DNA from 2 places in the Kribbella sp. NPDC051137 genome. Region 2 is predicted to be linked to the other one. Evidence: riboswitches for the same ligand, from Rfam matches in the RefSeq annotation. Region 2 holds a riboswitch; the other holds the start of a gene.

Region 1 (10,847 bases), on a different contig from region 2:
GATTAGTCCGGATCACTGCCATGGGATGTCAGGTTTGCGCCCGACGCTGGACGCATGGACAAGGTGACCGGGGACTTCGACTTCCTGAACGGGTACTTCGACGTACACCACCGCACACTGAAACGGGCCCTCGCCGGGTGCGACGAGTGGCTCGAGTACGACGGGACCACGAGCGCGCGGACGTACTTCGACGGGCAGATCAGCATCGACGAGATGCGCTTCCCGACGAAGGGGACGTACGGGCTGTCGCTGCGGGTGTTCGATCCGGTGGGCAAGCAGTGGAGCATCTGGTGGGTCAACAGCACCACGACGGAGCTCTACCCACCGGTGCACGGCGGCTGGACCGCCGACGGGACGCGCTGCCGCCTGGTCGGCGAGGACACGCACGAAGGCCGACCGATCCTGTGCAGCTACGAATGGTCGGACATCACCTCAGAGACGGCACATTGGGAGCAGGCGTACTCCGCGGACGGCGGCGACACCTGGGAAACCAACTGGACCATGGACTTCACCCGGCGTCCCACTCCCCCGCCGCCGCTCGGCATCCCGAAGGTCACCGACGACTTCGACTTCCTCATCGGCCGCTGGTCCTTCCACAACCGGCGCCGGCGGCCAGTCCTCGGGGAGCCCTTCACCTGGTACGAACACGACGCGACGATGCAGGCCACGACGTACTTCGACGGGGCGATCAGCTTCGACGAAGGCTGGTTCCCGAGCGAGGGCTTCCGCGGGGCGACCTTTCGGCTCTACAACCCCGAGTCCCGCACCTGGTCCATCCACTGGATCAACAGCACCCGCGGCCAGCTGGAGACTCCGGTCGTCGGCTCCTTCGCCAACGGCGTCGGCCTCTTCGAAGGCCCGGACGTCTGGGAGGGGCAGCCCATCGACGTCCGCTTCCTGTGGACACCCGGCACCGACAAGGCCGCCTGGGAACAAGCCTTCTCCACCGACAACGGCAACACCTGGACCACCAACTGGTACATGGAACACACCCGCGTGAAGGGATAGCCCCCCGCGTGCTCCGCACTCCCACCCACCCCCCGGGCTGCCGCCCGGACTATTGCCGGCTGCCGCCGGCGGGTGACTACTCGGCCCGGGCCCGCGAGCGAAGCGACGGGGTGGTGACTGGGTGGCTGTGGGCCGTTTGGCCAGCGCCCGTGGGTAACAAGTATTTCCGCGCGGTGAGGCAGTTCACTACTGGGATCACGCGATCAAGCTCGGCTGCGACGCATGTGAGGGCTGACCACACTTCTCACACACCACCGCCAGCACTCGACGCGTCCACCCGTCACCACTCACCAGACCCTGCCTCACGTGACACGCCCGCTCAGCAGTCACCCGCGAGCGGCAGCTCGCAGAAGCCGGGCGCGAGCCCGGGGGTGGGTGGGAGCACGCGGGGGCTGATCACATCCCCTCGCTCGGCACACCCACTACGCGTCTCCCCCCACGCGTCGGACGGGTCTACTTCAGTCGGCGGATCGCGGCCAGTGTGGACAGGGCGGCTTGGGTTGCCTCGTAGCCCTTGTCTTCGCGGCTGTCGGGCAACCCGGCTCGGTCCAGCGCCTGGGGGTCGTTGTCGCAGGTAAGGACGCCGAAGCCGACCGGTACTCCGGTGGTCACACCGACCTGCATCAGCCCGTCGGTCGTCGCCTGGCAGACGTACTCGAAGTGGGGGGTGTCACCGCGGATCACCACGCCCAGGGCGACGACCGCGTCGTACCCGGCCTTGGCGGCGTGGAGGGACGCGACCGGCAGTTCAAAAGACCCGGGCACCCGGACGACGGTGTGCTCAGCCACCCCAGAGTCCTCCAGCGCGCGCAAGGCGCCGGCCAGGAGACCGTCGGTGACCTTCGGATGCCATTGCGCCGCGACGACCGCGACTCGGGCGCCTTCGACGCGGGGGACCTCGATGGTGGGTGCTCCACTGCCCGACATCAGCCGGCTCCGTTCTCTTCGGTCAGCAGGCCAGCGGGGAGGTGATGGCCCATGCGGTCGCGCTTGGTGCGCAGGTAGCGCAGGTTGTGTTCGGTCGGGTCGATGGAGATGCCGCGCCGCTCGACGACCTCGATGCCGTATCCCTGCACGCCCGCGAGCTTGTCGGGGTTGTTGGTCAGCAGCCGCACCGACTTCACGCCGAGATCGGCGAGGATCTGCGCGCCGGTCCCGTAGTCGCGGGCGTCGGCCGGCAGCCCGAGATCCAGGTTCGCGTCCACAGTGTCGCGCCCCGCGTCCTGCAGCTCGTACGCCTGTAGCTTGTGCAGCAGCCCGATCCCGCGCCCCTCGTGCCCGCGCAGGTACACGACAACGCCGCCCTCGGCAGCCACCTGGCGCAACGCCTCGTCGAGCTGCGGCCCGCAGTCGCACCGCAGCGACCCGAACACGTCCCCGGTCAGGCATTCCGAGTGCAACCGCACCAGCGTCGGCCCGTCGTCGAGCGAGCCGCGGACCAGCGCGAGCTGCTCCGAACCGTCCACCGTGTTCCGGTAGCCGTGGGCAACGAAATCGCCGTACTGCGTCGGCAACGTCGTGGTCGCGACCCGTTGGATCTGCGTCTCGTTCCGCCGCCGGTAGCGGATGAGGTCGTCGATCGACACCAGCAACAGCCCGTGCTCGTCCGCGAACGTACGCAGGTCCTGCCCGCGCTTCATCGTCCCGTCGTCGTTCACCAACTCCGAGATCACCGCCGCCGGAGTCAGACCGGCGAGCCGCGCCAGGTCGATCGACGCCTCGGTGTGCCCGGGACGGACCAGTACGCCGCCGTCGCGCCCGCGCAGCGGGAACACGTGCCCCGGCTGCACCAGGTCGTACGGCTCCGACGCGGAATCCGTGAGTACCCGGATCGTCCGGGCCCGATCGGCCGCCGAGATGCCGGTGCTGATCCCGTCGCGCGCGTCGACGGAGATCGTGTACGCCGTCCGCATCCGCTCGCGGTTGTGCGGCGTCATCAGCGGGATCCCGAGCCGGTCGAGCTCGGCGCCTTCCATCGGCACGCACACCACGCCGGAGCTGTACCGGATCAGGAACGCCAGCAGCTCCGGAGTCGCCTTGGACGCGGCGAAGATCAGGTCGCCCTCGTTCTCCCGGTCCTCGTCGTCGACGACGATCACCGGCCGGCCGGCCCGGATCTCCTCGATCGCGTGCTCGATCGTGTCGAGCTTCAGCACGGTTCCCATCTCAGCCCACCACCACAGCTTCGGGGGTTGCGGCCCGTTCGCGGTTCTGGATCTTCCACCACGACGCGAACCCGAGTACGCAGAACAGCCCGTACACGACGTACATCGTCGCCGACGGGTAGAACTTCGCCTGCACCAGCAGCGGTACGCCGACCACGTCGACGGCGACCCAGATCAGCCAGAACTCGACGAACCCGCGGGCCATCCCGTACGTCGCGAGGATCGACCCGGTGAGGATCCACGCGTCCCACTGCGGGCCCCAGGAGCCGAGCGCCTTCAGCACGAAGTACGCGATCGCGTAGAGCACCACGCCGATCCCGAGCAGCTCCAGCCGCTCCCGCATCGTCGCCCAGCGCGGCTGGACCGCCTGCCCGGCGCCCTGGTGCCGGGTCTGGTACCAGCGGTACCACCCGTACAGGCTGATCAACGCGAAGAACACCTGGCGGCCGGCCTGCCCCCAGAGGTCCTTGTCCTGCGGGGTGTCGAAGATGCCGCCGACGAACACCGTGAACAGCAGCACGTTGCCGACGATGCCGACCGGCCACGCGGCGACCAGCCGGCGCATCCCGAACAGCGCGCTGGCCAGGCCGAACACGTTGCCGACGATCTCCCGGACCAGCACCGGCGAGCCGGCGATCGTGACCTGGGAGGTCAACAGCCAGTTGATCGGGTTCACTTGTTGCCTCCAGCAACAGAAGAAGGGGTGACGCCCGCGGTCAGCAGGCGTTCGACGTACTTCGCGATCACGTCGACCTCGAGGTTCACCGTGTCGCCGACCTTGTTCGCGCCGAGCACCGTCAGCTCGAGCGTCGTCGGGATCAGGCTGACCCCGAACGTGCCGCTCGCGTCGTCGACGCCGGTGACCGTCAGCGACACCCCGTCGATCGCGATCGAGCCCTTCTCGGCGACGTACTTCAGGATCTCCGGCGAGGTCGCGATCCGGACGTCCTCCCAGCGATCACCGGGCGTCCGCGACGCGATCGTGCCGGTACCGTCGACGTGCCCCTGGACGATGTGCCCGCCGAGCCGTTCGTGCGCGGCGACCGCCCGCTCCAGGTTGACCGGCGAGCCCTTCCCGAGACCGCCGAGGCTGGTGCGCTGCAGCGTCTCGCGCATCACGTCCGCGGTGAACACGCCGCCGCCGTACTCGACGACCGTCAGGCAACAGCCGTTGACCGCGATCGACGCGCCGTGCGCCGCGTCCTCGGTCACCCTCGGTCCACGGATGGTGAGTCGGGCCGCGTCGCCGTCGAGCAGCTCCAGGGACTCGACCGTGCCGAGTTCTTCGATGATGCCGGTGAACATCTACTTTCCTCCCAGAGGAACCAGGGTGAGCCGGACGTCGTCGCCGAGGCGGGTGACGTCCGCTAGCTTGAACCGCCGCAGGTGGTCGATCGATTCCGCGCCGAGATCGCCGACCGCGGCGTACCCCGAGCCGAGCACGGCCGGGGCGACGTACGCCACGATCTGGTCGACCAGACCGGCGCGCAGGAACGCGGCGGCCAGTGTCGGGCCGCCTTCGAGCCAGACGTGCCGGATCTGCCGGTCGTCCAGCTGCCGGAGCACCTCGGCGGGATCGTGAGTGGGCAGCAGCAGGGTCTCCGCGCGGTCGTTGCGGACCCGCGCGGTCGGCGGGATCTCCCGGTCGCCGACCACGACCCGCAACGGCTGCCGCGCCACGGGTACGTCGTTCTCGTCCCGAACGGTGAGCTCCGGGTCGTCGGCCAGGACCGTCTGGGTGCCGACGACGATCGCGTCGCACTCCGCCCGCAGCCGGTGCACGTCGGCGCGGGCGAGCGGGCCGGTGATCCACCTGCTCGTCCGGTCCGGCGCCGCGGACCGCCCGTCGAGCGTGGTCGCGAACTTCCAGGTGACGAACGGCCGCCCGATCCGCACGCTGTGCAGCCACACGCGGTTGACCGCCTCGGCCTCGGCCCGCAGTACGCCCTCGACGACGTCGAGGTTCTTGCTGCGCAACTTGTCCGCGCCGCCGGCCGCCGTACGGTTCGGATCCGGTACGGCGTACACCACGCGCGCGACGCCCGCCTCGATCAGCGCGTCCGCGCACGGACCGGTCCGGCCGGTGTGGTTACAGGGCTCCAGCGTCACGTACGCCGTACCGCCGCGGGCCCGGTCGCCCGCCATCCGGAGTGCCACGACCTCGGCGTGCGGACCGCCGGCGACGGCATGGAAGCCCTCGCCGACCGGATGACCGTCGCTCGCGGTGATCACACAACCGACGACCGGGTTGGGATGCGTGCTGCCGGTGCCGCGCGCGGCCAACTCGACGGCACGCCGCATCCACGCGACATCCATCGGCGACACGTCGTTCACTACTGGGGCCCCTCGTCGTCACGGACGCACTACCGGGGCCTCGCTCGGCACATCTGCTCCGTCGCCGCAACCGTTTCACCGGTCCCGCCGGCCGCCCCGGACTCTCGCCCGTTGCCGCCGGACCCTCGCCGCCGCGTCCCGCGGGCCTCACAGCCCGCGCTCCGCGCCACCGGGCGCCAGAGCACACCCGCCGACCGCGTGCGCCTCCCATCCGGACTTTCACCGTCGGTCCCGGAATTCCACCAGGTCAACCGCTTCTTCTTGCGAAGTCACGGGTCGCGGACTGTCACCGCCGGCTCGGAATTACACCGACCCCGGAGCACGCGAGTGGGTTTCACTCGTGCCTCAAGTATGCCCCCTCCGCCAACCCCCGCCACGACCCAGGTCACATCGTGGCCCTCGGGCGGACCCTCCGGGTCAGCGCGAGGCCTGCCGCCGCGACCACACACGCCACCGCGACCGCGAGCACCAGCGGCCGGTACCCGAACGCCTCCGCCAGCCCGGCTCCGGCCAGCGGACCGGTCGCCTTCGCGATCGTGGTCGGCGTACCGAGCATGCCCGCGGTCGTGCCGAACCCGGTCGCGCCGTACCGGTCCAGCAGGATCGCGGGCGTCGCGATCGACGACACCCCGAACCCGAGCCCGAACAGCACCAGGCAGCCCACCGCGCCGGCGACGTGCCGGCCGACCACCGGTAGCAGGGCGATCGCGATGCCCTGGACGAACAGGATCAGCGAGGTGATCGTCGCCATCGGCAACCACCGGACGGACACGCTGGTCACGAGCCGGCCGGTCACCGACAACAGTCCGAGCAGGCCGGCCAGGCTCGCCGCCCGTGCCGGCGGGTGGCCGAGGGTGACCAGGTAGAGGACCAGGTGGACGGCGATCACCGCGAGGGCCGCGCTGTGCACGACGAACGCACCGGCGAGGAGCCAGAAACCTGGGTCCCTGAGAACTCTGGCCGGTGATTTCGCCGGTGTTGCGCTGGTCAGTGGCCTCGGGGTCTGCCGGGGTACGGCGAACAGGTGCAGCGGGATGGTGATGAGCGCGAGGATGCCTGCCAGTACGGCGAGGGCGGTGCGCCAGCCGAAGGTCTGCGCGAGGTAGCCGGTGAGTGGGATGAAGATCGAGCTCGCCAGGCCGCCGACGAGCGTGATGGTGAGAATGGAGTTGGTTCTTCTGGCGGGCGCGGCGACGGCGACCACGACGGCCATGGCGGGCGGGTAGAGCACCATCGCCGAGGCGACACCGATCGCGACGAACACGGCGTACAGCTGGAAGGTGTTCTGCACCTGGGACCAGCCGAGTACGGCGAGCGCGGCGAGGATCGAGCCGGTCGTCATCAGCCCGCGCCCGCCGCGCACATCCAGCCGCCGCCCGACCGGGATCGAGATCAGGCCGCTCACCAGTACGGCGGTGGTCGATGCGCCGACGGCCGTGGTCGTGGAAACCGCCAACTCCCGGCTCATCGGCCCGAGCAGCGCGCTGAACGCGTAACTCAGTACGCCGTAGCCGACCGTGGTCGTGATCGCCAGCGCAGCCACCAACAGCCGCAGTCGCTCCCCGACCGGCGCGGTGACTGCTGTCGAGTCCATCTCCAGCAGTCTTCCACCACCGGCGCTACCCGTCCCGCGATTTACCCCTCACCGGAACACCAACCAAGCAGCACTCCCCAACAACCCCACGGCTCCGACCAAACAACCTCCCGCCACCCACCACAATCCCCGCCTCCCACGCCCACCAGCCGCGGCAACTCCAACAGGAGCAACCCGAACGGGTGGTCGGGTGCTCGCGGGTGGTCGGGAGCCCGCGGGTGGTTTGGAGCTCGCGGGGGGTCGGGTGCTCGCGGGGGGTCGGGAGCCCGCGGGCGGCTGGGTGCTTGGGGGTGATTGGTTGCTCGCGGGTGGTTGAGCGCTCGCGGGTGGTCGGGCGCTCGCGGGTGGTCGGGCGCTCGCGGGCGGCTGCGAGCTCGCGGGCGGCTGGGAGCTCGCGGGTGGTCGGGAGCCCGCGGGGGGTTGGGGGCTTGGGGGTGGTTGGTTGGGGGCTGGTGGTTGGGGGCCTGTGGGGGTCCAGGGTGGTGGGAGGGGTGGGAGTTGGTCGAAGACCTCGGGGGCGTCGGGGGCCGTGGGCCAGGTGTGGGGAAGGCCGGTTGTAGCGGTGGCGAGGAGTTGGGCGGCGGCTGCGGCTGAGGTGGGGCGATCGGACGGGTCGGGCGCGGTGAGGTGGTGGATGAGCTCGGAGAGCGGGCCTACCGGGATCGACAGGCTGCCGTCGGACGTGGGACGTTCGCCGGTCAGGAGTTCGGCGGCTACGGCGCCGACGGCGTACAGGTCCTGGCGGGGGTCGGGGTCGGCGCCTTCCAACTGCTCTGGGGCCAGGTAGCCGGGGGTGCCGAGGATCATGCTCTGCCGGGTCATCCGCGGCTCGTCGAGGAGGCCTGCGACGCCGAAGTCCGACAAGCGCAGGTGCGGCCGGCCGGTGCCGGTGACGTCCAGCAGCAGGTTGGCAGGTTTCACATCGCGATGTACGACCCGCGCCGCATGTACGGCGGACAGCCCGCGCAGGAGTTGATCCAGCAGTACGGCGACGTACGCCGTCGGCAGCGGGCCGTGGTCGCCGAGCAGGGTCGCCACCGAGCCGCCCCGGACCAGGTCCATCGCGAACACGACCTTGTCGTCGTCCGCGGCCCACCCGTGCGGCGCGATCACGTGCGGGTGCTCGATCCGCAGCGACTGTTCCCGGACGAACCGCAGCAGCGTCGCGGCATCGTGCTGCCCGAGAACCTTCGCGGCCACGTACGTCGACCGCCGCAGGTCCCACGCGCGCCACACCGAACCCATGCCGCCGGTCCCGATCAGGTCGATCAGCCGAAACCGTCCCGCAAACGCCTCCACCGCCCAGAACCTACCGCCTCCCCCGGGCGAACCCGCACCGCGAACACCAGACGCCCGCCCTCACACGCGAGCCCCGCCGACCAAGCCAACCGGCGGATGTACGGGACGAGCCCCGGCCGGACATTCGGCCGAGGCTCGTCAACGGTCGTGCTGGTCAGCGGCGAGGCTGCCCGGGGTACTGCGGCCCGTCCGGCTGCTGCCCACCCGGGTACTGCGGCCCGTTGGGCTGCTCCCCACCCGGATGCTGCGGCCCGTTGGTTTGTTGCCCACCCGGATACTGCGGTCGGTCCGGCTGCTGCCCGCCCGGATGCTGCGGCCCGTTGGGCTGCTGCGGCCCGTTGGGGTGCTGCCCACCCGGGTACTGCCCGGCCTGGTGCGCGGCCGGGGTGCGGCGGAGGCGCACTACCAGCAGCAGGCCGACCAGCAGGAGTACTACGCCGCCACCCGAGAGGCCCGCGACCAGGGCGATCGGCGTACCGCTGTCGGTGTCGGAGCGCCCGGCGACCGGTGCACCCGCCTCGGTCTTGTCGCCGGAGCCCGAGCCGGAGGACTCGGACGGCGTAGCGGACGGGGACTCCGTCGGGCTGGAGGTCGGGGTGACGGTGCCGCCGTCGACCGGGGTGGCGCCGTCGACGTACTCGGGCTTGCCCGCGCCGGCGGTGCCCGGCAATCCGATGGTCAGCGTCATCGGGATCGCGAACGCGCGGTCCTCGTCCTTGCGGCTCAGCGAGACGGCGACGTAGTAGTCACCGGCCGTCGAGCTGCCGCCGTCCATCGAGTTCGGGCCTTCGCGGTTGAGGTAGCGGATCTCCTTCGTGGTGGTGCCCTTGACCGAGCCCCGCGGCGTGATGACCCCACGTCGGCCGGCATTGCCGGGGACCTGTTTCGCGAAGATCGCGAGAGCGTCCTCGCCGGTCGGTGCGATCAGCCCCATGTCGAGGTACCTCAGGGTGCCGAACGCCTTCGCGGTGGCCGCCCCGAGCTGCGGGATGCTCACCTGCGCCTGCAGCCGCTGACCCCAGTCGGCCTTCACCTTGTACAGCTGGACCTCGCCAGGCATCAGCGTGGTCTTGTAGCTGCCGGCCGCAAGGTACGGCGCGTCGGCGAAGCTCGACCCGGGGACGACCTCGCGAGGCGTGGAACCGGGCATCGGCGTCCACGTCGGGTCACCGGCCCTGGTGGGCAGGTTCGCCGTGGCGTCGACCGGTGGCTCCTCGTCGATCCGCAACTCGTACGGAACCCCCTTCATCTCGCGGTAGGCGTCGCCGGCCGACACGGTGAGGACCAACCGGTCGCCGGTCGTGCACTCCTTCGGGTAGTCGCCGGCCCAGCTGGACGCGGCACCGGTCGCGACACCCTGGTCACCGTCGAAGGCCAGCGGATAACTCCAGCCGCAGGCTTCACCACCGAGGGTGTTCAGCTTGACCTCGGCCTTCAGGACGAAGCTGCCGCCGGAGGGCCGCCGGAACGCGACGCCGGCGCGCAGGGTCGACTTCGCCATCGTGCGCTTGATCACGTAGTACTTCGCGGTCGCGTCGTCGCCGAAGGTGTCGGTGTAGTGGCCGGGGGCAAGCACCGGCGCACCTTCCTGCTGGGCACCGCCCTGCACCGGCGTGCCGGAGATCCGGAACGGGCGGAACGCACGCACCGACAACCGGTCCAGCCCGGCCTCCAGGTCGACGGTCGAGTCGGCGTCGTAGTAGTCGCCGCGACCTTCACGCGCCACGCACTGGAGCTGGCTACGGGCCTTCCCGCCGACCCGGAAGCCGACCACGTCGATCTTCAGGTCGATGCCCTGCTGGGCGATCGAGCGGGCGACCGCGCACGGCTCCGGCGCACAGGTCGCCTCGCCGTCGGACACCAGCACGATCGTGCGCTGACCGGTCGGGCCGAGGTCCTTCGCGGCCTGCTGGAGCGCATAGGCGATCGGGGTCTCGCCGTACGGCTTGTACTTGGCGATGGCGGACTGCAACTGCGGCCTGTTGCCGGTCCCGATCGGGACGGTCAGCTGGGTGTCGGTGCAGGCGCCTGCCTGGGTGCGTTTGAAGACGGTCGCGCCGTACACCCGGAGGCCGACCTGGGCGCTCGCGGGGAGCTTGGTCACCACGCTGGACAGGGCGGTCCGGGCAGCCACGATCTTCGTGTGCCCGTCGCCGGCCGGCTCTGCCATCGAGCCGGACGAGTCGAGCACGAGGACGAGCTTGCCGCCGCCCGGATCCGGGTCCGCGAGCGCCTCCGGTGCCGTCAGGCCGCCGAGAATCGCGGTCAGCGTGACGGCGAGAAGCGCCCACACCGCCAGCCGGCGGTGTCCGTGGTGAGTCGTCATCGTTTCCTCCGGTGAGATTCGCTGCCGCAAACCTTGGCAGTTTGCGATCGCAAATGTCAAGCGGCGTTGCACTGGAAATTGTCGTTCGCAAGTGCGAAGATCTTTGCAGGTGCCAACGGAC
Region 2 (10,847 bases):
CCGATCAGCTGGCCGCCCGCGGTCAGTTCGTAGAGGCCCTTGTAGATCGTCAGTCCCGGCAGCAGCGGGATCGACCCGGCGACCACCACGACCAGCGGCGGTACGCCGGTCCGCCGGCCGCCGGAGTACCCGCCGAGACCGACGACGAAGGCAGCCGCCGCGGTGGACCAGGCCGGACCGAAGGACGCCCTGGTCATCAACGTGAAGATCAGCGAGGCCAGCGCACCCATCACCGCGACCGGCAGCAGGGCACGCAGCGGCGCGTACGACGCGTACGCGAACGCGACCGCCATCACCGCGCCGGAGATCACCATCACCGGGAGGTTCGCCAGCTGGATCGTCTGCGGCTCGATCCCGACCTTCAGCCCGAGTCGCAGCGCCAGCGCGAGTCCGAGCGAGACGCCCGCGATGATCCCGCCGGTGAGCAGCATCGCCTCGAGGCTGCGGGCCGCCGCGGTCACGTAGTACCCGGTGATCGCGTCCTGGACGGCACCGGTGAGGGCGATCCCGGCCAGCAGCATGATGATGCCCGCGGCAACGACCAGCGATGGTTTCACCGGCGCGTGGACGGAGTACAGCACCAGGGCGACCGCGGTCGCGACGAACGCGCCGGCGACCTGCTGGTAGAACGCGGGCAACCGTTGGCGGTTGAACCAGCGGTTGTTCATCTCGATGACGATCGCGGTCAGCACCGCGACCAGCGTGATCAGCCAGCCGCCGCCGAGCAGCAGCGTCGCGCCGCCGGCCATCACGCCCCAGGCCAGCACCGAACTCCACCGCGGGTACGGCGGTCCCGCGGACGTCAGCCGGGCCAGCTCGCGAGACGCCTCCTCGCGACTCAGGTCGCCGCGCGCGAACCGCCGTACCAGCCGGTCGACGTCGGTCAGCCGGGAGAAGTCCTGCGAGCGGTACCGGACCAGCCGGATGTGGGTCTCGGGCGCGACGTCGGGCGCCTCCTGGTACGAGACGGCCATCGAGGTGAACGTGATGTCGACCTCGCACCCGCGCAACCCGCCGGCCGCGGTGACACCGAGGATCGTCGCGGTCGCGTCCGCCGTACCGGCGCCGCTGGACAGCAGCACCTCACCGACCCGCAACGCCAGGTCGATGGTGGCGTAGACCTCCCGCTGCTCGTCAGGCTCCATCGATCAAACGATGGGCCATCGCGAGGTCGGTGATCAGGATGTTCACCCAGCCGCCGAGCAGGGCGGCGCGGATCGCGGAGTACTTGCGTTCGCCGCCGGCCACGCCGATCCGGCGCGGCACCGCCAGCAGCTCCTTCGCGGTCACCCCGATGACCCGTTGGTCGAACGTTGAGCGCACGAGCTTTCCCTCTTCGTCGAAGAACCGGAAACACACGTCCCCGACGGCACCGAGCCTGCGGAGCTCGTCCTGGTCGGCCTCCGCAACCGCGTTCCCACTGCGCTGCAGCAGCGGCGAGGGCTCGAGGCTGCCGATCCCGACCAGGGCATCGGTGAGTTGTCCCCACGTGCCCAGAACGTCGCGAACTGACACGTCGTTCATCATCGCCCGGCGTACGGCGGGGGTCCCGACCAGGCCGGGCGCGGGCAGGTAGACCGGCATCCCGCCGGTCAGCTCGGCGAACCGCGCGGTCAGCCGGGTGGCCTGCATCTGCACCGCCGCGTCGCCCAGCCCGCCGACGATCTGCACCACCTTGTCGACCACCGGCACGCTCTTGCGCGGCATCCGGTCGACGGCCGAGATCAGCGTCTCGCTCCAGGAGGAGATCCCGACCACGTGCCCGCCGGTGAGGGTCATGTCCAGGTACGCCGCCGCGCCCGACCCGAGCGCGGGCAGGACCTCGTCGCCGGCGCCGATCGTGTCCACGACGACCGCGTCCCGCAGGCCGTACCGCCCCTGCAGTTCGTCCTCGAGGTCGCTGTGCACCCCGCTCGGCATGGTCACCACGGTGTGCACGATGCCGACCTCGACGGCCTGCTTGAGCATCCGCGAGACGCGCGCCTGGGACAGGTTCAGCTCGGCGGCGATCTGCGGTTGCCGGATGCCCTTCTCGTGGTACATCCGGGCCACCTTCGCAAGCAGCCGCAGCTCGTCCAGCCCCGGCTGGCGCACCGCGCGGTTGCTGTTCACGACACCCCTCTCAACACGATCAAACTGGACTATAGGCAGATGTAGACCCTCGGTGCGCCACCAACATCAGGCAATGGACTCTCCGGCGTGTCCCGCGGCTCGGTCCCGAACGCGCCGCGTCGTGCCAGACGGGGATGAGATGGACATGACACTCCCGGGGTGCTGGTTGCCGTTAAGCTGAGGAGGAGAAGAACACACGTGCTCTGGGGTCGGTGAAATTCCGAGCCGGCGGTGACAGTCCGCGACCCGTGACTTCGCAAGAAGGAGCGGTTGACCTGGTGGAACTCCGGGACCGACGGTGAAAGTCCGGATGGGAAGACGCACGTGGCAACCGCACGTCCCTGAAACCGGGGCGTGGGGTCTGTCGTTGCCCCGGAGTGCCAGGCCGAGAGGACAACGAACGTGAACACCATCACCAGCCTGGACACCATCGAACACGCCGTCACCGAGATCGCCGCCGGACGGCCGGTCGTGGTCGTCGACGACGAGGACCGTGAGAACGAAGGCGACCTGACCTTCGCCGCGAGCCTCGCGACTACCGAACTGATGGCGCTGCTCGTCCGTCACACCAGCGGATACGTCTGCGCGCCGACCACCTCCGAGGTCCTGGACCGGCTCGAGCTCCCGCTGATGGTCCCGGACAACCAGGACAGTCTGCGAACGGCGTACACCGTCTCCGTGGACGCGGCGACCGGTGTCGGTACCGGCATCTCCGCCGCGGACCGGGCGCGGACCGTCCGCGTACTGGCCGATCCGACGGCGCGGCCCGCGGACCTGATCCGGCCCGGTCACATCCTGCCGTTGCGGGCCGTCGACGGTGGAGTCCGGCAGCGGCCCGGTCACACCGAGGCCACTGTCGAACTCGTCCGGCTGGCCGGTCTCCCGCCGGTCGGTGTGATCGGCGAGCTCATGAACGACGACGGCACGCTGATGACAGGTGCGGACCTGCGCGCGTTCGCCGACGCTCATGGCTTCGCGATGATCTCGATCGCGGATCTCGTCAGCTACCTGTCGTGACCAGCGTGCGGGCGGCTCCGGCGATGCCCTCGGCCGACAGCCCGTACCGGTCCAGCAGGTAACCGGCCGACCCGGTCGGTGCGAACTCGGTGAAGCCGAGCATCGACACCCGCGCCGGATGATGCTGTACGACGGTCTCGGCCACCGCTCCGCCGAGACCGCCGCCGGCCACCGCCTCCTCGGCGGTCACGATGCCGGCCGTCTCCCGCGCCGCAGCGACGACAGCGTCGACGTCCAACGGCTTCACCGTCGGCATCGACAGCACCCGCGCCGAGATCCCCTCCGCGGCCAGCAGCTCGGCGGCGGCCAGCGCCCGCCACAGCACGGTCCCGTTGCTGATCACGGTCACGTCGCTGCCTTCGCGCACCGTGATCGCCTTGCCGAGCTCGAACGTGTAGTCCTCGGGGTACACCTTCGGCACGCTCATCCGGCTGACCCGGATGAACACCGGTCCCTCCGTCGCGGCCGCCCAGCGGAGCGCCGCCGCCGTCTCGATCGGGTCCGCCGGGACGATGATCCGGATCCCCGCGATCGCCCGCAGCCAGGCGATGTCCTCGATCGAGTGGTGCGTCGGGCCGAGTTCGCCGTACGCGACGCCGGGGCTCATCCCGCAGAGCTTCACGTTGGTGTTCGAGTACGCGACGTCGGCCTTGATCTGCTCGAGCGCGCGGCCGGTGAGGAAGCAGGACGCAGCCGACACGAACGGGATCCGGCCGCCGTTGGCCAGCCCGGAGGCGACGCCGACCATGTCCTGCTCGGCGATCCCGACGTTGATCAACCGGTCCGGGAACGCCTTCCGGAAGCTGGTCAACTTGCTGGACCCGACCGAGTCGTTGACGACGCCAACGATCCGGTGGTCGGCGTGCGCGAGCTCGGCGAGCGTCTCGACGTACGCGTCCCGGCAGTCGTACCGCGGCTGGTCGGCGATCGACCGGGTCTCAAGGACGGTCATCGAAGCTCCTTCAGGGCCTGCTGGTACTCAGCGGCATCGGGTACGCGGTGGTGCCAGGCGACGTTGTTGCTCATGAACGAGATCGGGTGGCCCTTGTGCGTGTGCGCGATCACGAAGGTCGGCTTGCCCGGCCGGAACGGGACCGCGGACAGCACGTCGAGCAGCTCGCCGTGGTCGTGCCCGTTCACCTCGACGACCGCGAACCCGAACGCCGCCGCCTTCTCCGGCAGCGGGTCGAGGTCGTTGGTCTCCTTGGTGGTCGCGCCCTGCTGCAGCCGGTTCCGGTCGACGATCACGGTCAGCCGGTCGAGCTGGTACTGCGAGGCCGCCATCATCGCCTCCCAGTTCGAGCCCTCCTGCAGTTCGCCGTCCCCGACCAGCACGTACGTACGGCGCAACGAGACGTCGAGCTTCGCCGACAGCGCGTGCCCGACCGCGACCGGGAGGCCGTGCCCGAGCGGGCCGGTGTTCGCCTCGACGCCGGCCACCTTGTTCCGGTTCGGGTGCCCGTTGAGCGCGGACAACGGTTTCAGAAACGTGGAAAGTTCTTCCACCGGCAGGAAACCGAAGGCCGCCAGCGTGGTGTAGAGCGCGCCCGCGACATGCCCCTTGCTGAGGATGAAGCGGTCGCGTTCCGGGTCGTTCACGGTGTCCGGTGAGATGTCCAGGACCGCGCCGTACAGCGTGGCCAGGATGTCGATCGCGGAGAAATCGCCACCGATGTGCCCGGCGCCGGCGTGGTGGACGAGCTTGAGGTCCTGGATCCGGATCTGCTTGGCGGCCTCGGCGATGTGCGCGATCTGCTCGGCACGGCTGCTGTGGACCGGCAACCGCCCGAGCACCGGCAGTGTCGCGTGCTCGACAGTCAAACTCATACGATTTCCGCCATCGAACTCAGCAGGACCTTCTGGACCAGCTTCTGCGCGGCCAGTGCGTCGTGGGAGGCCTGCGCGGCGGCCAACGCGTCGTCGTCGAGGACGTCGAGCGCGTGGTGGATCGCCTTCAGGAACGTGATCGCCTGCTTCGCCGCCTGCACGCTGTCCTCGCGGAACGGGAACTGGTCGAGCTGCCAGACGCCGTCCCAGTTGTTCTTCCGTAGCGTGTGGAAGAACTCGAACGTCTCCACCAGGTGCACCGAGCCGACCACCATGTCGTCGTCCCAGCCGCGCAGGTTGTCGTTCACGTCGATCGCGAACAGCCGGCCGTAGTCGATCGCCAGCTGCGCCGCGTCCGCCGGCGTCTCCAGGCCGTACAGCGAGTGGCCGAAGTCGAGCAGGATGCCGAGGTTCGGTAGACCGATCTTCTCGATGCCGAGCAGGGTCCGGGCGACGTTCGGGAAGATGATCTTCACCCGCGGCTCACGCGGCTTGTACTCGATCACGAAGTTGATGTCGGGATGCGCCGACACCAGCTCCTTCAGCCCGTCCAGCGCCAGGTTCCAGACGTCGTGGTAGTTCACCTGGAACGGGTAGTCCCAGCCGTCCTGGCCCGGCCACAGCTTCACGTACGAGCAGCCGAGGTCCTTCGCCAGCTCGGTTGCCTGGTGCAACAGTTCCAGCGCCTGCTTGCGTACGGCGGGGTCCGGGTTGGTGAACGATCCCTTGACGAAGTCCTTGGTGTAGATCTCCGGGGTGATCGCGATCGCCTTCAGGTTGTTCCGCCGCAGCGCGGCCTTCACGTCGTCGAGCGTTCCGTCGTACCCGGCGAACGGCCAGTTCAGGTCGACGACGGACAGGTCGCCGACCGCGCCGGCCCGGTCGATCTGCTCCAGCAGACCGACGGGCTCGCCGTACCCGTCGGTGGCGTAGCGGTCCTTGTAGGTGGCGAAGTGCCAGATACCTGCGCCGAAGACCGGCATCTCAGTCATGGTTTGGATTCTCCTTGGTGTGGGGCGGATTCAGCCCGTGAGCGGGCGAAGCGGCGGATCTTGGCGAACATGTCTTCCAGCAGGAAGCGGACGTCGACCTGTTCGCAGACCTGGATCGGGTTGTCGGTGCCGGGCAGGTACCAGCCGTCGACACCGAAGCGGGGCGCCGGACGGGTCCGGAAGTTGCCGCTGTGCGGGTAGAGCATCAGGGAGATCGCGGGCGAGTCGCCGAGCGAGCGGGACTCGATCGGCTCGCCGTGGTACGTCGCGTTCCACTCGACCAGCTGGTCGATCAGGTAGCGACCGAGCGGGCCGGCGTCGCCGATCTTGTCCTCGAGCTCCGCATAGCTGACCGAGACCATCGTGTAGACGTCGCTCGGGACCTGCCAGACGGTGATGCCCGAGCCGAACACGACGTTCGCGGCGTGGATGTCGTTCGACAGGTTGAACTCCATCCGGTGGTCGGCCGCGTAGCCGTTGTAGCCGCGGCCGCCGATCCAGATCACGATCACGTCCCGGTTCACCAGGTCGGGCTCGAGCAGGATCGCCGACGCCATGTCGGTGATCGGGCCGAGGAACGCCACGAACAGCGGGTCGTTCTTCGAGGCCAGCTCGGACTCCTCGATGATCAGCCGCGCGCCGGGCGAGTCCAGCGGGGTCCGTTCGTCCGGGATGCCGGTGGTCGCGCCGTTCGCGACGGTGACCTTGCCGGTGAGGTCCGTCAGATCCAGCAGCAGGTCGATCTCCTCGCGGGACTCCTCCATACTCCGGTCCGACCGGTGGGTGCCGAAGTGCGCGGGAATCAGCCCGCGGACGTCGAAGGTCGGCGACAACAGTGCGTGCACGATCGCGAACTGGTCGTCGGCCTCGTTCTTGGCATCGGTGTCGATGATCACCCGGCGTCTGCTCGGCTTCACCCTTGACTCCCGCTTCTCCCGATCACCCCGCCGCCGAAGGCGGCTGCTCTTTCCTTCAGCGAGCGGAGCGAGATTGAATAGATATTCACTAGTGCATAATCTGTCGCATTGAGTGTCGCCACGAGGCTAGAGTCCCGTCAAGACCTCAGTTGAAACTTGGAGCGCCGATGCACCAGGCCGTACTCGCCATCGACCAGGGCACCACCAACTCCAAAGCCGCTCTGATCACCGCGGACGGCGCGATCCTCGGCACCGGCTCGCACCCCGTCCGGATCTCCCACCCCCGACCCGGCTGGGTGGAACAGGACGCCGAGGACGTCTGGCAAAGCACCCTCAACGCGATCACCACCTGCCTACACACCACCGCCCCCGGGGGCGCGGGCGGTGGTGGGGTGGAGATTGTGGGGATTGCACTTTCCACTCAGCGGGAGTCTGTTGTGGGGTGGGATCGCTCCGGACGCCCGGTCGGGCCGGTGCTGGGCTGGCAGGACGTTCGGACCAGTAGCTGGTGTGCGCAATTGCCCGCAGCGGTCGACGAGCTGGTACGCCGACGTACCGGGCTCCGGGTCGACGCGATGTTCTCGGCACCGAAGATGCGCTGGTTGCTCGACCGTTCCGACGCGTACGTCGGCACCGTCGACAGCTGGTTGATTCACCGGCTGACCGGCCGACGGGAGCACCTGACCGAGGCGGGGAACGCGTCACGCACCTTGCTGTACGACCTGACGACGCTGGACTGGTCCGCCGAGTTGCTGGATGCGTTCGGTGTGCCGCGTTCGGCTCTCGCCGAGGTGCGGCCGTCCGATGCCGGCTTCGGGTCCACGAAGGACGTGCCGGGTCTACCGGACGGGATCCCGATCGTCGCCGTCCTCGCGGACTCGCACGCCGCGATGTACGGCCAGGGGTGTACGCGGACCGGGATGGTGAAGGCGACGTACGGCACCGGATCGTCGGTGATGACGCCGGTCGCGGAGTTCGTCCCGAGCGGTTGCACGCTCGCCTGGCAGACCGATCGGCCCGTCTACGCGCTGGAAGGAAACATCGTCTCCTCCGGCGCGGCACTCGCCTGGACCGCCGACCTGCTCGGCCTCCCGGACGTCGGCGCACTGATGGAGCTCGCGGCAACCGTCGCGGCGGCCGAGGGCGTCGTACTCGTGCCGGCCTTCGCCGGGCTCGGCGCGCCGCACTGGGACCGCGAGGCGCGTGCCGCCCTCACCGGCATGAGCAGCTCCACGACGCGCGCCCACCTCGCGCGGGCCGCGGTCGACGCGGTCGCACACCAGATCTGCGACATCACCGACACGATCCCCGGCGGACTCAGCACCCTGCGCGCCGACGGCGGCGCGACGATCTCGGATCTGCTCATGCAGACCCAGGCGGATCTCCTCGGCCGGCCGGTCCAGGCCGCCGACGTACCGGAGATCTCCGCCCTCGGCGCGGCCGAGCTGGCCTGGTCCACACTCGGCGCGACCACCGGCTGGTCGAAGACCCGCACCTACCGCCGCTTCGAGCCCCACCTCACCCCGGAGGCCCGCACCGACCGCCGCGCCGGCTGGTCCGCCGCCGTCACCACCACCCGCACGGCCTGACGCGTACAGAACGACAGGACATATACGCCCATCGGCGCCCGCAGTGGGCTTCGATCAGGCTCAGGCCGAGAGACCTTGGAGGGACATGTCCTGTCGGCGCGTACGGACGAGCCCCCGGAGATCGCTTTCCACAAGAGGTTGACTGGGTCTCGACGGCCCACCTATGGTTGCGGCAGAATCTTTGGAAAGCCCTTTCCGAGCGGGGACGGGCCGAACGTGAGAGGTCAGACTGTGAACGAGCGACGCATCGGCATCGTGATGAACGGCGTCACCGGCCGGATGGGCCTGCGCCAGCACCTCGAGCGTTCCATCGTGGCGATCCGCGAGCAGGGCGGGATCCCCGCCGCCGACGGCACGATGATCATCCCCGAGCCGATCCTGGTCGGCCGGAACGAGTTGAAGCTGCGCAGGATCGCCGAGCAGTACGGGCTGGAGCGCTGGACCACCGACCTCGCCGAGGCGCTGGCCGCGCCGGACGTCGAGATCTACTTCGACTCCCAGCTCACCCAGCTCCGTGAGAAGGGCGTCCGCGCCGCCGTCGAGGCCGGCAAGGCGATCTACTGCGAGAAGCCGATCGCCGAGAGCCTGGACGCGGCCGTCGACCTGGCGAAACTGGTCGTCGGCTCCGGGCTGAAGAACGGCGTGGTGATGGACAAACTGTCGCTGCCCGGCCTGCGGAAGCTGAAGCGGCTGGTCGACGGCGGGTTCTTCGGCCGGATCCTTTCCGTGCGCGGCGAGTTCGGGTACTGGGTCTTCGAGGGCGACTGGCAGGAGGCGCAGCGGCCGTCCTGGAACTACAAGTCCGAAGAGGGCGGCGGCATCATCCTGGATATGTTCTGCCACTGGCGGTACGTGCTCGACCAGACGTTCGGCGAGGTCAAGTCCGTGTACTGCCAGGGCGCCACGCACATCCCGACCCGGGTCGACGAGAGCGGCAACGAGTACGCCGCGACCGCGGACGACGCGGCGTACGGCGTGTTCGAACTGGAGGGCGGGATCGTCGCGCAGCTGAACTCGTCGTGGGCGACCCGGGTGTTCCGGGACGAGCTGGTCGAGTTCCACGTGGACGGGACCGAGGGGTCGGCGGTCGCCGGGCTGCGGAACTGCCGGGTGCAGCACCGCTCGGCGACGCCGAAGCCGGTCTGGAACCCGGACATCCCGGCCACCGAGAAGTTCCGCGACCAGTGGGCGACCGTGCCGGACAACGAGGTGATGGACAACGGCTTCAAGGTGCAGTGGGAGATGTTCCTGCGGCACGTCGTCGACGACACCCCGTTCACCTGGGACTTCGTCGAGGCCGCCAAGGGCGTCCAGCTGGCCGAGCTCGGCCTGAAGTCCTGGCACGAAGGCCGCAAGCTCGAGGTCCCGACGCTCGATCTGCAGGCGAACTGATGGAACTGAAACTTCCCGCCGAGGGTGGGTTGAAGAACTATCAACTGGTCGGCGAACCGGTTGCTCAGGGCACCTATGCGCCTGCCACCTCGCGGTTGGCGTTCGCGGCGGCACATGTAGTGGCAGATCCGTTGGGGGACAACTCGCCGGGAGCGCCGGCGGTGGTGGACTGGGAGCACACGCTGGAGTTCCGGCGGCACTTGTGGTCGCTCGGGTTGTCGGTCGCGGAGGCGATGGACACCGCGCAGCGCGGCATGGGCCTGGACTGGGCCGCCACCCAGGAACTCATCCGCCGCTCGGCCGCGGAGGCGCCCGACGGGCGGATCGCCGTCGGCGCGGGGACCGATCAGCTTGCTGAAGGCAAGCATTCGATCGATGCGGTCACGGCAGCTTATGAAGAACAGTTCGCAGTGGCGGAGAACGCCGGCGCACAGCCGATCATGATGGCCAGCCGGGCGTTGTGTGCGGCCGCGGAATCGCCGGACGACTACCGCAAGGTGTACGACCGGCTCCTCACACAGTCCACCAAACCGGTCATCCTGCACTGGCTCGGCCCCATGTTCGACCCTGCGCTGGAAGGCTACTGGGGCAGCGGATCGTTCGACGCTGCACTGCAGACGGTTGTCGAGCTGATCAACGACAACGTGGACAAGGTCGACGGGATCAAGATCTCGTTGCTCGACGCCTCGAAGGAAGTTGCCCTACGCAATCAGCTCCCTGACGGCGTCCGGCTCTACACGGGCGACGACTTCAACTACCCGGAGCTGATCCGCGGGGACGGCGGGCGGCACAGCGACGCGCTGCTCGGGATCTTTGCGGCGATCGCCCCGGCGGCAGCGGCCGCTCTGAGTGCTCTGGATCGTGGTGACAGAACGGAGTACGAGCGGGTGTTCGCGCCTACGGTTCCGCTCGCCCGGCAGATCTTCTCCGCGCCGACGTACTACTACAAGACCGGCATCGCCTTCCTCGCCTGGCTGAACGGGTTCCAGCCCGGCTTCACG

What was found. A riboswitch is a leader RNA that binds a small molecule or an ion and turns the genes downstream of it on or off. The one in region 2 is predicted to bind FMN.
Region 1: another riboswitch for FMN. It lies ahead of ribD (bifunctional diaminohydroxyphosphoribosylaminopyrimidine deaminase/5-amino-6-(5-phosphoribosylamino)uracil reductase RibD); the one in region 2 lies ahead of ribB (3,4-dihydroxy-2-butanone-4-phosphate synthase).

Annotation. Positions count from the first base shown of each region.
Region 1 covers NZ_JBFBBI010000009.1:62,638-73,484, forward strand. Annotated here, with positions in the region: gene AB0M51_RS40220 (hypothetical protein) at 55-1,008, shown strand; gene ribH (6,7-dimethyl-8-ribityllumazine synthase) at 1,462-1,935, opposite strand; gene AB0M51_RS40230 (bifunctional 3,4-dihydroxy-2-butanone-4-phosphate synthase/GTP cyclohydrolase II) at 1,935-3,173, opposite strand; gene pnuC (nicotinamide riboside transporter PnuC) at 3,175-3,849, opposite strand; gene AB0M51_RS40240 (riboflavin synthase) at 3,846-4,478, opposite strand; gene ribD (bifunctional diaminohydroxyphosphoribosylaminopyrimidine deaminase/5-amino-6-(5-phosphoribosylamino)uracil reductase RibD) at 4,479-5,489, opposite strand; FMN riboswitch at 5,702-5,834, opposite strand; gene AB0M51_RS40250 (MFS transporter) at 5,893-7,101, opposite strand; gene AB0M51_RS40255 (protein kinase) at 7,150-8,400, opposite strand; gene AB0M51_RS40260 (VWA domain-containing protein) at 8,555-10,726, opposite strand.
Region 2 covers NZ_JBFBBI010000005.1:802,394-813,240, forward strand. Annotated here, with positions in the region: gene AB0M51_RS29805 (threonine/serine exporter family protein) at 1-1,145, opposite strand, end outside; gene AB0M51_RS29810 (sugar-binding transcriptional regulator) at 1,135-2,112, opposite strand; FMN riboswitch at 2,307-2,440, shown strand; gene ribB (3,4-dihydroxy-2-butanone-4-phosphate synthase) at 2,515-3,129, shown strand; gene AB0M51_RS29820 (transketolase C-terminal domain-containing protein) at 3,113-4,081, opposite strand; gene AB0M51_RS29825 (transketolase) at 4,078-4,956, opposite strand; gene AB0M51_RS29830 (sugar phosphate isomerase/epimerase family protein) at 4,953-5,948, opposite strand; gene AB0M51_RS29835 (nucleoside hydrolase) at 5,945-6,865, opposite strand; gene AB0M51_RS29840 (FGGY family carbohydrate kinase) at 7,033-8,454, shown strand; gene AB0M51_RS29845 (Gfo/Idh/MocA family oxidoreductase) at 8,686-9,846, shown strand; gene AB0M51_RS29850 (dihydrodipicolinate synthase family protein) at 9,846-10,847, shown strand, end outside.